Regions from separate parts of the Psychrobacillus sp. FSL H8-0483 genome, predicted to be linked through region 1. Evidence: a T-box and tRNA genes for the amino acid it is inferred to sense, from the RefSeq annotation. Region 1 holds a T-box; the other regions hold tRNA genes.
What was found. The T-box of region 1 lies ahead of argS (arginine--tRNA ligase). A T-box ahead of a tRNA ligase gene usually reads a tRNA of that ligase, here a tRNA-Arg.

Region 1 (5,696 bases):
ATCCCCATGTGGCAATATAGAAGTAACCCCGGTGCAAGCATACTCCCCTTCACCTAGAGGATGATCGAGCGTAACATGACCTACTTTTACACCTTCAACATCTGTTATACAATTCTTTTTTCCGACAGGAAGACGACCGATTATGATTCCTCTTTGTCTAATTTTTTTGGGATCAGATTGCTTCAATATACTACCCCCACTTTAGAAACTTCTTTCCATCTATTAATATACGCTTGCTCGTTAAATTCCGGTTCATTTGCATATAAACGAATAACATCTTTGATTTCTTCTGCTAAATACATTTCATTTCGATTGTTTGCAAGGCTTTCATATCCTGAGCCTCGTTGTAAATAATCGGAGCTAGCCACTGTATACCATATATCATCTTCTAGTAATCTTTTATTCACATAAACAGCATGTACTTTTTTCCCATCGTGCTCGATTTTTGCTCCAGAAACATGTAATCGACCTACAAACCTCCCTCTAAACCCTGGTCCACGTCCATCCGCTAAGCAAATTTGTGCATCAAGTGATTGTTCCAAAGCTTGTTTAATATATTTCCCTTGGATTTCAAAAGAAGTTGGATTTAAAGGAGAAGGACAGACTTCGATTAGTTTTTTATTCGATAGTTCATTAAAAATACCCAAATTGCAAATACCGCTATTAATTAGACCAATGTCGCAGTTGAGCATATCTTTCAATCCATCTGCGATTAAATTGGTTAATGGATTTTCTTCTATCACGTCATGCCATAACGATTGCGCAAGTGGATAAAGCGGCTGACCCAATACTTCAATTGCTTTTTCTTTATTCATTTTTAATAAAGATAGAATTTGTTCATCTTTTTCCACATCTATGGAGGAAATTGTTGTAGAATGGAGCAGCTTCACTTCTCCCTCATTGATTTCAAGTTCGAGTATTCCTAAATGCTCTCCGTAATTTCCTGCACTATTCATAATCGTATTATTTATCACTTTTGCTTCGTTAAATAGTTTATGGTCATGTGCAGAAATAATGATATCAATTTCTGGGATATCTATAGCAAGAGGTTCATCCGCAAATGTTCCAACATGACTCAAAAGGAGACAAATATCGTATTTCCCTTCATTTCGTTTAATTTCTTCTATAATGGCTTCTTTATAATCAGTCATATAAATTCCAAGTCCATCATTAAATTCTCCCATATGAGGAGAGGATCCAGTAATTAGGATTCGGAGCCCATTTTTATTTAGAATAGCGCTTTTGAAAACACCATTAATCTCTGTTTTATTTTTTTTATATAAGTTATTGCTAATGAAAGGAAAAGGACTATTACTCGCCATATGCTCAAGTGTTTCAATACCATTAAACATTTCATTGTTTCCTATAGTAAGCGCATCGTAACTAATAGCTGCTAATAATTCAATCGCAGCTAATCCTCTAGTACCTTGTAGCTCGATGCTTTTGAAATCGGCAAAATCTCCACCGTCTAGAATAATTGTATCCTCATCTTTATGTTCCTTGATCAGCGTGGCAACTTTTGCGAAGTTTTCAAAATTACTATGTACGTCATTTGTATGTAGAATCTTTAATCTCATCATTACCTCCGAAAATTCTTCTATTTACCGCTCTCATTATATCATGTTCTGATAATTCTATTAAATAGAGAAACATTACTTCAACAATCTTAAATTGAAAAATATTGCTTTCTTTGATAGTAAACAGAAGCAAATAACAACAGGATTCGAAGAGCACTTCATTATCGTTACAGAAGGTAAGAAACCTACCCTTGAAGGTGCTTACTACGACGCTAAATCAAAGAAGTGGAAATTCAAGAATATTAAATAAGTAACCAAAAATACTTCGATTAAGCAAATGCTTAGTCGAAGTATTTTAATTATTCTCGTAAAAAGAAATGAACAATTGAGAATTTTTGTTATAATTACTTAGCGTGTATTTAATTTTTTTGGGGGGATTATGAGAATGGAGAACAACAAAATTTCAATGATGGATGCTTTTTTGATAGAAACCCTACGAAGCAATGGCGTTTCAAATGATGAAATTCTTACAAAACTAGAACAAAATGATCTTCGAACGTGGGAAAATGAATATCCTAATAATAGATTCAGTGCACTTATCACATTGTTTGAAGAAGACCAAACTAAATTTAAGTCCATTTTATTGGACGGTTACTCAGTGAAGTTCATTACGATGAACGGGCTTAAAAACTTATTGAAATTGAAGTACGATAAAATTGCTGACCGCGATTATCAGCTTCACGAAAACGGGATAGATTGTTTAGATATCGATGAGCAGCAGCTTTTATCACTAAATCAACTACTTTCAATGAATTGGGTTATTCAAGGACAGCCACTAGAAAACAACAAGCCTACTTCAAAATTAGTTAATATTGTAGCTGCGGTTACAATTTAAGCACTACCTGAAAATGTTCAAAACATTTTCATTTATTTTTTATTAAAGAAATTGACATTAACTTTTCTATTTGGTAAATTCAAATACAATATCTAAGATAAAGAGAGTAACAACATCGGATCATCAAGCGAGCTAGGGATGGTGTAAGCCTAGTTAAGAAGAGTTGTGAACCGCACTTTAGAGATGCTTTTTATAATAAAGCCGGAGACTCACCGTTATGGAGAAAGTGGCCTAAAATAGGCAAATTGAGTGGTACCGCGGAAGTTCAAGCTTTCGTCTCATTTTTATAATGAGACGAGGGCTTTTTTATTTTTAGGGAGGAATATAAATGAAGCAGACAGTTGTAGAAATTCTTCAAAATTTCACTACGGAATTAATCGAGGAGCAAATGATTGAGGCGCCTGCATATGCACATTTAGGAGACTATGCACTCCCCTGCTTTTCATTTGCAAAAAAGCAAAGAAAATCACCTAATTTAATAGCGCAAGAACTCGCTACTAGTATCCAGGACGAAAACATTGAAAAAGTAGAAGCAGTTGGAGGTTATGTGAATATTTTTATGAAACGAACAAAATTTACAACATCTGTATTGACTACCATTCATAAGGAAGGAAATCAATATGGTTCTTCGAATATAGGGGGCGGTGGTGTTGTTACAATTGATATGTCCTCACCAAACATTGCCAAGCCCTTTTCTATGGGGCATTTAAGATCTACTGTTATTGGAAATTCCATTGCTTTATTACACGAAAAAAATGGATATCAACCGATTAAAATTAATCATCTAGGTGACTGGGGTACACAATTTGGGAAATTGCTAGTAGCTTATCGATTATGGGGGGATGAAAAGAAAGTCCAAGCAGCTCCTATTCAATCATTACTATCTCTTTACATTCGTTTTCATGAGGAAGCTGAAATTGATGACACGCTAAATGACAAAGGAAGAGCAGCATTTAAGTCGTTGGAAGACGGTGATTCCGAAGCTTTGAAGATATGGGAAGGCTTTCGAACAGAATCGTTAAAAGAATTTCAAAAAATATATAACCTACTTGGCGTAGCTTTTGATTCTTTTCAAGGCGAGGCTTATTATAATGACAAAATGGATCCAATTGTAGAAAAGTTACAACAAAAAAATCTCCTAATTGATTCGGATGGTGCACTTGTCGTAGACGTTGGTGAAAATATGCCACCTTGTCTAATTAAAAAATCAGATGGCGCGACCTTATATGCAACTAGAGATATCACAGCTGCTATTCATCGCAAAAAGAATTATCATTTCGTAAAGTCTTTGTATATTGTCGGAAATGAACAAAGTTTACACTTTGCACAGTTAAAAATTGTATTAAATAAAATGGGCTATGACTGGTCGAAGACAATGCATCATATTCCCTTTGGATTGATATTGAAAGATGGTAAAAAATTATCCACTCGGAAAGGAAAAATTATTTTATTAGAAGAAGTGTTAAACGAGGCAATTCGACTAGCAGAAACAACGATAGAAGAAAAAAATCCTTTATTAGTTAATAAAAAAGAAGTGGCTAAAGAAGTAGGTGTAGGAGCAATCATCTTTAGTGATTTAAAACAACACCGGAAGCATGACATCGAATTTGACTTGAAAAAAATGCTCCAAACTGAGGGAGAAACAGGACCTTATATCCAATATACTTACGCAAGAGCATGTTCTATTTTAAGAAAAGTGCATAAAGTTGACATGTTTGAAGTTACAGACGTGAATAATTATGAGTGGGAAGTCATTAAATCACTACAACAATTTCCAAACATTATTAAACGTGCGACTGATGAGTTTGATCCATCTTTAGTAGCAAAATATGCGATTGATTTAGCACAATCATTCAACTCTTTTTACGGAAATGTCCAAGTAGTGAGTGATTCAAGCCAGTTATCTTATCGCATTACACTTGTCCAGTCTGTCGTTATTGTATTAGAAGAAGCATTACGTTTGCTTGGAATTAAAGCACCAAGTGAAATGTAATTACATTATAGAGAAGCACTTTTACTATTAGGTTCTTATCGATGTAATACCTGATTACACGGGGGAAAAACGTTACTAGTTATTATCAGGAAACTCAAATTACTTGCTAAATGTATAACGTCTGTTGATTAACCAATTTTCACCATTAAAATTTCACGAAATGCGCAAGAATCCCATTTTGCACTTGTACGTTCTTGGTTCACTTTGGACGAAATGATTACTACATCATTACCGAGGGCTAAGTGTAGCAGGAAGTGACCGCGTCACTTCCTGCTACACTATTTTCGATAATCCTGTTGTGGATATTTAAAGGAGCACAGTCTAAGTACGCGACATCGTGTCGCGACGACTGTGTGACCTGCCTCGTGCAGGTCTCCGTTATGTACCTACAATGCTCAAAAGAATGGATTTGGAAAAGGAAAGAATAGCAACCTTTCTACTCATAGTGGAAGTGCCCGAAGATGCAATTTCAGGCACTCTATCACTTTCTATCATGCGTTCCTTGCTTATTTTCTAGGTAATGGTCTAGAACTCGTTCAGTTCCAAGCAATCCAAAAGCACCTTTACATAGTATGCCTATTGTGTTATCACCATTTTAATAAGCAATTCACTGGGTACTTTTTGGTTAATCAACACTTGTGTAAATGTATATACTTCAAAAAAAACTTCCTACTAGTTTAAATGACTAGTAGGAAGTTTTGTAGATCAAATACGCCTCGGCGAATTTGCTTCCGCTTCTCTTCGTTCATCTCCGCAGAAGTTATTGATCCTGCGCAAGAAGCTCGTTGCAGAAAACAGTGCGCCCAGATTTTTATCGAGCTTGATCGATAAAAAATCTGTGACATCCGCCGGAGGCTTTGGGCCGACAGGATGTTGGTCACTCAGGCGTTGCCGCAAGCAAGACGCGGCAACCTTAGCCAAAGTTCCTCGATATTCAGCTGGGGTTTGTGGACCCCTGCTGGATAAAGCTAAATTTTAAATCGATGCACCATATCGTTCAATGCATCAGAAATAGTTGTTAACGATTGAGCAGCTGTTTGAATTTCTTCCATGGACGCTAATTGCTCCTCTGTAGCTGCTGCAATTTCATGGGTACTTTCAGAGTTCTCCTTGAATAACCCAGAAACTTCTTCATATTTTTGTGCAACCATCGTGAAATCCGTTGTTAGTTGTTCTGTTGACGCAGCTATTTCTTGTGTTTTTCCAGATACTTGTGAGATAGATTGGATGATTTCCTTGAATTGGACAGAAGTAACAGATGTTAAATGAATTCCACTATCCACATTCGCTT
Region 2 (5,696 bases), 1.5 Mb from region 1:
GTGGGAGAGAATTTCTTGGATACGCTGTTAATTAGTAATGAAGAAATTCCAGAAAACGTGCAGTTTTTGTACAAACAAGAGAAAGCATCACCTGTCAAAATAGATGTAGAACGATTAGAAACATTAGACATAGAAATCGTTAAAAAAGACATTTCAGTCGTGTATGATGGAGCAGTTCGTCATGATGCGATGGAAATAGCGAAATGGCTTGTAGAATATGCAGGGTGAATTACAATTAGATACATAGTTGGAAATTGTAATCGCTAGCAAGAAAGGGGGAAACGGATTATGTCGTTTGCTTCTGAAACAAAAAAAGAAATGACTCAAGAAGAGTCAAAGCCTTGTTGTGCAAAAGCAGAACTATCAGCACTTATTCGAATGAATGGGTCTCTGTCGTTTAGCAATAAAATGTTAAGCTTAGACGTGCAGACTGAAAATGCAGCAATTGCTCGTAGACTGTATACGCTTATTAAATCTTTATACCCTTATCAAGTAGAATTGCTCGTTCGAAAAAAAATGAGATTAAAGAAAAATAATATCTATATTTGCCGTGTTCGAGATGGAGCAAAGCATCTATTAGAGGATTTAAAAATATTGAAAGAGAGTTTTCAATTTGAATACTCCATTTCACAAGAGCTTGTCAAAAAGAATTGTTGCAAGCGTGCGTATCTGAGAGGAGCTTTCTTAGCGGGAGGATCTGTCAATAATCCAGAAACGTCTTCTTATCATTTGGAAATTTACTCTTTGTATAAAACGCATAGTGACGCTCTAGTAGAATTGATGAACGGATTCGAATTAAATGCGAAAACAATTGAACGTAAAAAGGGATATGTGGCATATTTAAAGGAAGCAGAAAAAATTTCTGATTTCCTAAGTATCGCAGGAGCACATCGTGCGTTGCTGAAATTTGAAGATGTCCGTATAATTCGAGATATGCGTAATAGTGTAAATCGTTTAGTCAATTGTGAAACAGCTAATCTAAATAAAACGATTAGTGCTGCTATTCGACAAGTAGACAATATACGATTTATCGAAAATACGGTTGGATTAGACCAATTACCAGAAAAATTAAGAGAAATTGCTCGCTTGCGGGTGGAATATCAAGATGTAACATTAAAAGAACTAGGTGAAATGGTTTCCACTGGGAACGTTAGTAAATCTGGTATAAATCATCGTTTACGAAAGATAGACGAAATTGCAGACGCACTTCGTAGAGGCGAGACAATTTAGTGAAATGGAGCGTAGGACAATGACAGAAAAACAAGTGGAAGTGAAATTACCATCAGGATTACAGGCGAGACAAGCTGCGTTATTTGTACAAGAGGCTAATCGTTATATTGCAGATGTATATTTGGAAAAAGACAATAAAAAAGTGAACGCAAAAAGTATTATGGGTATTATGAGCTTGGCTATTAGCAAAGGGATTACTGTAAACCTAAGTGCAGATGGGTCAGATGAAGAAGAAGCAGTAGTAGCACTAGCAAAATTTATTTCAAATGAAGAATAATAAAGGGCGGCCTTACTAGTCAGTATAGACGAAAAGGCGGTCTTTTTTTTCGTAGTTAGTTAAAAAGTATGGACTATTGAATTTAGCGTACATAGAATTTGAAAAAACGTCCGTCACTTCCTTTGGTTTCTTCATCTTAGAAATGAAATGGTCTCGGTTGAGCATCATTTGGTCTCGGATACAAGGCAAATGGTTGCGGAACCGCATTAATTGGTCTCGTTTATATAGGAATGGTCTCGCTAAGCCATTTAATTCCATTTGTTGAATCGATTTCATCATTCCAATTTACATGAAAAAACACGAACAATACTAAAGGAATATATATTTTATACGGATAAAGTATAGTTGATTTCCGCTATAGGCGGACGCTTTCCGTGGGGTGAGCGATAACCCATCACCGACGCTCACGCTCGTTTGTGATGGCTTATCTGTCTCACTCATCCCGCAGGAGTCGCCGCCTGCCGCTTCCATCAACGAAGTGGTAAATATTTAAGGCATTTTCCGCAAAAATACCCAAGGAAAGGTAAATTTCCTTGGGTACAATTATTATTATGATTTTTTCATTTCGCTACGGTCAATAATATGATCGATTAAACCATATTCTTTTGCACGTTCAGCAGTCATAAAGTTATCGCGATCTGTGTCTCTTGAAACGACTTCAATCGGTTGACCAGTACGATCAGCCATAATATTATTTAATTTATCACGTAAGAATAAAATACGTTTAGCAGCAATTTCGATTTCTGTTGCTTGCCCTTGTGCTCCACCAAGTGGTTGGTGAATCATTACTTCTGCGTTTGGAAGTGCGTAGCGTTTTCCTTTTGTACCTGCAGTAAGTAAGAATGCTCCCATAGAAGCAGCCATACCGATACAAATTGTTTGCACATCTGGTTTGATGAATTGCATCGTATCGTAAATTGCCATACCTGCTGTAATGCTTCCACCTGGACTATTGATATAGATTGAAATATCTTTTTCTGGATCTTCAGCTTCTAAAAATAGTAGTTGGGCAACGATGGAGTTTGAAACGTTGTCATCAATTCCACTTCCAAGCATGATAATACGGTCTTTTAATAATCGTGAGTAAATGTCATATGCACGTTCCCCACGATTTGTTTGTTCAATAACAGTAGGAATTAAATTCATCCTGATTTGCCTCCTTCAAAGGTGGTTTATTAATTTTATTTCTGAGAAATACTACCTCAGTTGTAACTTTATCATACACATTATGGTCAAGGAAGGTCAAATATTAAGCATTGAAATGTTCGCTTGAATTATTTGCTAATGATTTGTATAATAGATAAGTCGCTTGCCCTCGTAGTTTAATGGATATGACACAAGATTCCGGTTCTTGGGATAGGGGTTCGATTCCCTTCGAGGGCGTATTTAGATTAAATAGGATATTTTCTTTCAAGCACTCCAAACATGGATCCTTCGATGTTCGGAGTGCTTTTTTGTATAATGTATGTTGATATTTTTACTATTTATTACTTGTATTCGTTCAAGTGAATCGATTGCTTCGATAGACAGATGGTTAGGATCACCAGGACACATATTCCTCACCTCATAAATTATTTAATTATCCGGTCTATTCATCCTTACCACAGAATTTTAATATTAAACAAAATGAATGTTTAATTAATTATTGATCAATGGAAAGTACCGTGTAGTGTATGCGAAAAAAGCAATAGCTGCGACTAACTTTCTATGCCAGAATGTCCATTTTTTACAATACAACTTGTATTAAATACCTTATAATAAAATGAAACAGAGCAGAGAGAGAACGATCAAAAATAGAATGGATAGAAGGGGAGAATGAAATGGATTTTCAGCAATCATTTGAGACGATTAATTTTTTTGCAGTTATAGCAGCAGGATTATCCGCTTTCGTTATTGGAGGTCTATGGTATTCAGTTTTATTTGCAAAGGCTTGGATGAAGGAAAACGGTTTTGATGAAGAAAAATTAAAGAATGCTAATATGGCGAAGATCTTTGGAGGTTCATTTATATTTTCCTTAATCATTTCCTTTGTGCTTGCTCTATTCTTAGGGCCAGAAAGAAACGCGATGATGGGTGCAACAGCAGGCTTCATGGCCGGGCTCTTTTGGGTCGCAACAACGATGGGAATAACATATTTGTTTGAAAGAAAATCATTGAAATTGTTTTTGATTAATGCTGGATATCATGTAGTTACTTTTATGATAATGGGATTAATTTTAGGATTGTGGAAATAATAGTATTTCAAATGTAAAACACGTAGAGAGATGGCTGTATTCATATTCCTATGTGTTTTTTTGTTTATCTTGTTTAACCCATTAGAAAACATCTAATGTTGGAATTTAGGAAAGCTCAACTTGTTTATTAATCGTATTCATATGAAACCGATTAATAACTTTTTCGTATACCTTAGTAGGTTTTACATTTTACAATTAAAGGAACATGCATACTATACTTAATCAGGGGTGAATAAGATGAAAAAGTTATTAGGGCCGATTGTTATAATCGTGGTTATTATTGCAATTTTTGCTGTTATATTAATACCGAGCTATAACGGTTTTGTAGATGGGGAAGAAAATGTGAATAATGCATATGCACAAGTAGAAAACCAATTACAGCGCAGATTGGACTTGATTCCGAACTTAGTTAACACCGTAAAAGGATTTGCATCCCATGAAGAAGAAGTGCTGGGCAATATAGCAGATGCTCGTTCTAGACTAGCGGGAGCAAGTACACCGGAAGAACAAGCAGTAGCAAATGATGAATTAACTGGTGCTTTAAGTCGATTATTAGTGGTTGTAGAGAACTATCCAGATTTAAAGGCGGATGCAAGCTTCCGACAATTAATGGATGAGCTAGCAGGTACTGAAAATAGATTAACGGTCGCTAGACAAGATTATAATAACATTGTTTCTGATTACAATAAAAAAGTAAAACGATTACCAGGCAGTATTGTTGCATCCATTTTCGGGTTTGATGAAAAAGAATATTTTAAAGCAGATGCAGCTGCAAAAGAAGCTCCAAAAGTTGATTTTGAAGGAGATGGAGAGTAATGATGAAGGTTGCGCGAATGCTTATAGTTGCGCTACTTTTATTTCTTTCTCTTCCATTAATGACTGTTGCTGTATCTGATATACCAATGCCTATTCCAGGTGAGTCTTATGTACAAGATTATGAAGGGTATTTATCACAGTCAACTAAAAAACAAATAGAGGAGCTAGGTCTCCAGTTAGATAATGCTACGGGAGCAGAAATTGTCGTAATGATTATTAACTCCTTGAATGGGCAAGATGTGAATCAATTTAGTGTAGATGTCATTCGAGAATTTGGTATTGGGGACGCGGAAAAGAATAATGGTGTTCTTTTTGTTATTGAAACGGATCCTACAAAAGAAGGGAATCGTGATATAGCAATTACAGTTGGATACGGTTTAGAAGGTGCATTGCCTGATGGAAAAATTGGTCGAATTCTTGATGACTATACGCGTCCGTATTTGGACCAAGGATCTTTCGATGATGCGGTTCTTTCCACATACCAGGTGTTATACAATGAAGTTGCCACAGAATATGGCTGGGACGGAGAGTTAGTGGAACCGAATGAGCCTGCTTCATCGGATGAAGGTTTTTCGTTTACTACTATCATTGTGATTATCGTTGTGATTTACCTTATTTATACGGTAATGTCTGGCGGAGGTGGCGGTAGTGGTTCTGGTAGAGGAAGACGCTCTAGTACAAGAATGTTTGGACCAGGTAGTTTCGGAGGTGGCTTTGGCGGCTTCGGAGGCGGAGGCGGAAAAGGTTCTGGAGGTGGTTTCGGAGGCTTCGGTGGCGGTAGCTCCGGAGGCGGCGGAGCAGGACGCAAATGGTAAATCAAAAATGGAAAACGCCCTTAATAGGGCTCAGACTATCGACAAGGTCGAATACCTGACAATAATTGTTTAAAAAGGTTTTCCTAAGCTTACCGCTCGCTTTCCCGCAGGAGTTGAGCGGTCGCTTCTCCAAACCAAAATACTATCCCACAATCACTTGATTTTTTTGAATATTAATTTTCAGCAAATTCATCTAGCGTCAGCTTGATCATTTCATAAATCATAACATTCGGTTCTATAGTCGTATCGCCAAGAATTCCTAAATCAGAACCAGGAGCGAACATCACCACTCCATCCTTGTATACTGTAATAGTATATAATGTA
Region 3 (5,696 bases), 1.8 Mb from region 1:
CTCGAAATGTGGAGGTGACTATCTATTAAACCTGGAAGGACGGTTCTCCCTTCTAAGTCAATAATTGTTGTTCCATTTCTCCCCCATTGAAGAAGCATATCTTCGTTATTGCCTATCTCAACGATTCTTTCATTACTTGTAACAATAGATTGTGCCATAGGTTCGTTAGGATTCATCGTATAAATATTGCCATTGATATAGATGGTTTTCAAAGTCAATTACTCTCCTTTTATTTCTAAAGTAGTATCATCATTTTAAGTTGAATATTTTAAATATTCAAAAATTATTTTTTATTTGAGGAAAGTATATGAAAAAACCGAAATCAATAGAACGATTGGAATTACATCAATTATAAATCGTTCAAGCTTGAACTACATTTCTAGTAAATAAACTTGTAGTAAGAGCAACAAACATGATAGTAATAACAGATAGAAACAATGTATCGGTCGATAATAAAATACCTCCAAGCAAAATAACAAATGAATCAATGAAAAAAATGAGTATCCCCACATTTATACCAGTCTTATCACATAGGAACTGCGCAATCAGATCCGTACCTCCTGTACTCGTCCGAAACCGAAGCATTAAGCCTATGCCACTTCCCACTAAGACCCCTCCTAGAATCGAGCTATACACAGGATTAATCAAAAATAGCGAGTCATTTGTTTTTAGGAAGTCTATAAAAAGAGAAGATATTATCATGCCATGTAAACTATTGTAGAAATAATCTCTATAAGATACCCAAGCAATTATAAATATAGGGATGCTTAAAACTATAATTGTAAGCCCAGCTTTAAGTCCCCATAAATAATTTAAAATTAATCCAATTCCAATAATTCCCCCATCCAACACCTTATAAGGAACTAAAAAAAGATTTATCCCTAAAGATATAAGGATGCTACCGATAACAATGACGATGCTTTTTTTCACAAAATACATTTAAATTCCTCCAAGAATTGGATCTGTATTTAATTTATGAAAAAACCTAACTCAAGATGTATAAAAATCCATTTATCTATTTATCCAAAGGGTATAATGTACATACTTTAAAAGAAAACAGAAAAAAGGCCGTAAACGTTGATTAACAACATTTACAGCCTTTTCTTTACTTATTTTATTTACGTCCCAGGAGAGATTCGAACTCCCGACCGACGCCTTAGAAGGGCGTTGCTCTATCCAGCTGAGCTACTGAGACTTATGTATGACCAAATTTGCCTACTTACCTATTATAAAGGAAATTTAACAAATTTCAACCCTTCAGGAAAAATTTATTTACAATTGTTTTACCTTAACTTAATACCAGTTTAGTTTTGTACTATTCTAAAACAACATATCAATTTTAAAATTAAATTCACTGTTGTTTTTAGAAGAATATAATTTGTGACGAAAATCCGCAAGACTTCTGCGGAAAAACGGGCTGCCAAGACACCGCAACGAGCTTATAGGAACATATCCTAAGTTCGCCACATCCAAGTGGCAACGGGAAAAAAACACCTCTTAATCTAATATTAGAAGATGTTTTTTCATCGCAAGTTTCACTTACGTTCCAGGAGAGATTCGAACTCCCGACCGACGCCTTAGAAGGGCGTTGCTCTATCCAGCTGAGCTACTGAGACAACGCACCTGTCTTACCAAAGAAAATATCTATTTTGTTTTTTTGTCAGTAATTTGTCAAGGGATATTATCATTTTTTATTCAATTGTTTCCTCAAATGATTTTCTACCTGAATAAATCTTACCTACCACTACATTAAGATCATTTATAGAATCTTCGCTCAATCTTACCTTTCCATCTGTTTGTTGTTCCTTCCACGTTTCCACTTTTTGTCGATACACATACTCTGATAAACGGTAAATATCAATCTCGTTTTTTAATCCTTCTTTATACGTGTCTTCAATCTCTTTCTTCACTTGTTTGATAACACCTTTCCGTATTTCTTCGGGTGTTATTTTTCCCTGAAACTCGCTAACTAAAACATTCACTCTTATATCGATATCAAAATTGACATTATCTCTCGTAACTATCGGTTTTACTTTAACATCAAGATCATCTAAAATTACAGTCATATAACTTTCTTCATGAGGATCTATTTTGAACGTTAATTCCGATCTAACTGTTTCCTCCGTCATCCATTGCAATCCTCTTATTTTATCTCCTTGAATAAAACCCTTAAAATCGGTCGGGGAAATCACACCTACCCCTAATATAGAAGCAGCCTTATCTAATTCTTTTTCCGTCTCCCAATTTTCTTTAATAGTAATTAACGGGATTTTCACTTCGTAATTTGGCTCGTTTAACATAATAATTAGCTCTCGTAAATCAATAGGCTCTACTAATGAATCTTGCTTGTAAGAGTTTTCAGGATCTGAAATCTTAGACAGCGTCATCGCTTTGTTGAATATCGGTGTAAGGAGCAATACATCTTTTATTGGATCTGTCGTTGTATAGACCCATGTTTGATATCTCGTTTCTCTATATCGGATAAACCCATTAATTACCGGATTTGCATTCCCATTCTTTAATACTTCTTCCGAAAAAATAAGATAACTAAAATGCCCCCAAAAAAGCTTTAAATCCATCGATCGATACAAGCTAAAAATTGCATCATCAATAGTTTTTCCTGAGCCATGACCCACCTCTATCTGATTTAATTCAAGATTTGGTTGTTCTGACTTAGCTATATTTGCAAAATTAACAATTTGAGCATATACCTCATATTTATTATCTTTATAATCCACACCTACTCCATAAATATAGAGCATTCTTTCAGGTTCCGTCACATCCCAACAGCCTGATATAAATGTCATTAATATAAAGAGGATAATCATTTTTATCCTTTTCATTTCTCAGCCTCTTTTGTCCGAGTCTTATCTTGTGGATCTAAAACATTCGGACGCTTCTTATACTTCTCCGGAGACAATCTGAATAACGATTTTTTAATAGTTGTCCAACTTAAATCAGTGGCAATATTCATATAAGGAACCCCAAATATTCGGATATTCGCTAAATATAGCAACAGGAAATACAGCGCCATAAAAAATCCGAATAACCCTAAAATTGCAGTGATTAAAATAAATATAATACGCGTAATACTTACAGCTGACACAAGAGATTGGTTAACTAGTGTAAATGTCGATATGGTAGAAATCGCAATTATAACAATCATTGCAGGACTAGTTAAACCTGCTCGTATTGCAGCATCTCCGATAATGAGTCCTCCTACAACACTTATCGTCCCACCAATTACGCTCGGAAGACGTAAGCCTGCTTCACGAAAAAGTTCAAACATTAGGAGCATTAAGAGCATTTCAATCGCGGATGGAAGAGGTAAACCTGTATTTGATTGAACTACAGTAGTAAGTAATTGAAAAGGCAGTTGATTTTGATGAAAAGTAGTCAATGCAAGCCAAAATGAAGGAAGAAGTACGCCGATTAGAATACCTGAAATACGTAGTGTCCTTTCCAATGAACTAAACGCTACAGGATATTCTGTATCCTCACCTGACTTTAAAAGTAAAAATAAATTCACAGGGGTAATAACAGCGTAAGAAACTCCATCAACTAATATGATAAACCTTCCTCGTACGAGTGATTGAACAGCGAAATCTGGTCTCCCTGTATAATCAGTCCTTGGAAAAATTTTAGAATTTTTATTCACTTCTTCCATTAAAAACTCACCACTAAAAACAATATCTGTGTCAACTTTATTCAACTGTTCTTTAATCTCATTTAATATATCTTTATTGGCGATATCGCTAAAATATAGAATGGCTACTACAGTTTTGGAACGCTTTCCTAGTATAAGTTTTTCTACGCACAACGAATTCGTAGGCAATCTCTTACGTATTAATGCGATATTCACAGAGATATCTTCAATAAAGTTATCCCTCGGACCTTTAATGAGTACCTCCATCCTCGATTCTTCAGGATTTCTATTTGGCTTTTTAGAAATATTACTTGAAAATAAAAGATTGCCTTCCTCGAAGTAAAGTAACAAATGTCCCTCGTATATTAAAGAAATTGCTTCCTCTTGATTCTCCACTTTTTTTAAGTCGGGTATGTGTAACTTCTCAATAATTACTTCTTCGAGTGATTGCTCCGTTATGTTGTCGCAAACTGACTGAACTCGATGTACAATGACTTCATTTAATAACTGCTGGTCAACCATCGCCTCACAAATGAGAAACTGTACTTTATGTCGATGGAATGAGTATCCCTGAAATTTAACATCCGCGGAATATTGAAATAACTGCTGCAATGCTTGCAAATCCATTGTACTTTCAGCCGATTGCATTGTCTTTTCACTTCTTTCTAAGCAATATTATAATTACACGTTTTTGGCAGTTTTTCTGGAAGCGAATGCAACTATGGTTAAAAAGAGTGATAGTACGATTAAGAATACAAAAGTACATATTAAGAAATAATTTCCTTTTATTTCCAAAAACAGATCATCATTCAACAGAGATAATGATAAGCTAAGGAAGAAGAAAGGTGGTGCGATCATCGTCCATATCCGTTTCCTATTCTCATTCAAATTGAATAGATCTACTACTATAAACAACAAAAATCCAACTCTAATAAATGCACCTGTTAACCATTGATACACTGAGAAAAAATCCATATGTTCAATATATCTTCCTATCGTTGCAAGTCCCCATTCTTCATAAGCTGGATAACTTTGTTTAGCTGCTTCAACTGGCCCGAACTCTGTGATTGCTCCGATAAGTGGCCCCATCGTCAATCCCATTAAAATAAATAGCATAATAGCAAAATGGTACCAGCGAATCCTGCCCTTATAGTGATGCTGAAGGAACAAAAGCAAGAGCAGTTCAACAAATCCAGATGCAGGATATACCGCTCCTGTAACAATCGGTTGAATCCCATGTTCAAAAAAAGGTCTTAACAATTCATAATCTTTTACTTGCATATTGACAAATGCCACAAAAAATCCTAAAACAATCACTCCGAATAAAACAAGTACATTCACGATAGCAATAGTTTGAATATTTGTTGATATAAGTAGGATGCAAAGTATTGTAAAAATGGTCAGCAAAAGTAACATTGGAGTATTTGGTAAAAATGTCGTCTTCACCCATTGCAATGTTTCTCTTATTGTAAACGCACTAAGGACGATTAAATAAAATCCAATCATATAAAGGATAATGGTATATCCGACTTTTCCAATCCTTTGTTTTAACCAATCTTTCATTGGCAACTGATGTGATTTGTTATGAACATATAATAAAAGAAATAACCAGGGAAACATAAAGAGCCCAGCAAACAATATTGCAGCCCACCCATCTCTGCCTACAACTTGCAATATCGGAGGAATAATTGTCACATGATTCTTTAAACCAATAACAGTCATCGATAGAAAAATTACGTGCAATATACTAATTGGTCCGACACCTGTTCCTCTCACTAAAAAACCCTCTATCATTTGTTGATATTATTTAGTTTTGACAATAAAACGAGATATTATAAGTTCTAGAATGAAATAATCTAAATCAACTAATGGAAATAGATAATATCGGAAAACAGAAGTAACTTATTAGAAGTGTAATAAAGTCTAGCAAAGTCATAAAAAAAACCTTCCAATCAAATGATTGGAAGGTTTTTTTATGTATAGAATGAACGTCCCAGGAGAGATTCGAACTCCCGACCGACGCCTTAGAAGGGCGTTGCTCTATCCAGCT

Region 2: it has a tRNA-Arg gene. The T-box ahead of argS (arginine--tRNA ligase) is inferred to sense a tRNA for this amino acid. The anticodon was not compared.
Region 3: it has a tRNA-Arg gene. The T-box ahead of argS (arginine--tRNA ligase) is inferred to sense a tRNA for this amino acid. The anticodon was not compared.

The regions. Positions count from the first base shown of each region.
Region 1 is NZ_CP152052.1:512,535-518,230, reverse strand. Features, by position in the region: gene MHB48_RS02520 (P1 family peptidase) at 1-186, opposite strand, end outside; gene MHB48_RS02515 (5'-nucleotidase C-terminal domain-containing protein) at 183-1,580, opposite strand; gene MHB48_RS02510 (hypothetical protein) at 1,963-2,412, shown strand; T-box leader at 2,498-2,696, shown strand; gene argS (arginine--tRNA ligase) at 2,741-4,405, shown strand; gene MHB48_RS02500 (methyl-accepting chemotaxis protein) at 5,374-5,696, opposite strand, start outside.
Region 2 is NZ_CP152052.1:3,171,683-3,177,378, reverse strand. Features, by position in the region: gene MHB48_RS15360 (YvcK family protein) at 1-228, shown strand, start outside; gene whiA (DNA-binding protein WhiA) at 289-1,230, shown strand; gene MHB48_RS15350 (HPr family phosphocarrier protein) at 1,250-1,507, shown strand; gene clpP (ATP-dependent Clp endopeptidase proteolytic subunit ClpP) at 2,057-2,653, opposite strand; tRNA gene MHB48_RS15340 (tRNA-Arg) at 2,819-2,890, shown strand; gene MHB48_RS15335 (DUF1761 domain-containing protein) at 3,328-3,741, shown strand; gene MHB48_RS15330 (LemA family protein) at 3,979-4,557, shown strand; gene MHB48_RS15325 (TPM domain-containing protein) at 4,557-5,372, shown strand; gene MHB48_RS15320 (hypothetical protein) at 5,546-5,696, opposite strand, start outside.
Region 3 is NZ_CP152052.1:2,804,346-2,810,041, forward strand. Features, by position in the region: gene MHB48_RS13425 (amidohydrolase) at 1-176, opposite strand, end outside; gene MHB48_RS13430 (YitT family protein) at 361-939, opposite strand; tRNA gene MHB48_RS13435 (tRNA-Arg) at 1,122-1,195, opposite strand; tRNA gene MHB48_RS13440 (tRNA-Arg) at 1,543-1,616, opposite strand; gene MHB48_RS13445 (Ger(x)C family spore germination protein) at 1,692-2,843, opposite strand; gene MHB48_RS13450 (spore germination protein) at 2,840-4,294, opposite strand; gene MHB48_RS13455 (endospore germination permease) at 4,328-5,422, opposite strand; tRNA gene MHB48_RS13460 (tRNA-Arg) at 5,636-5,696, opposite strand, start outside.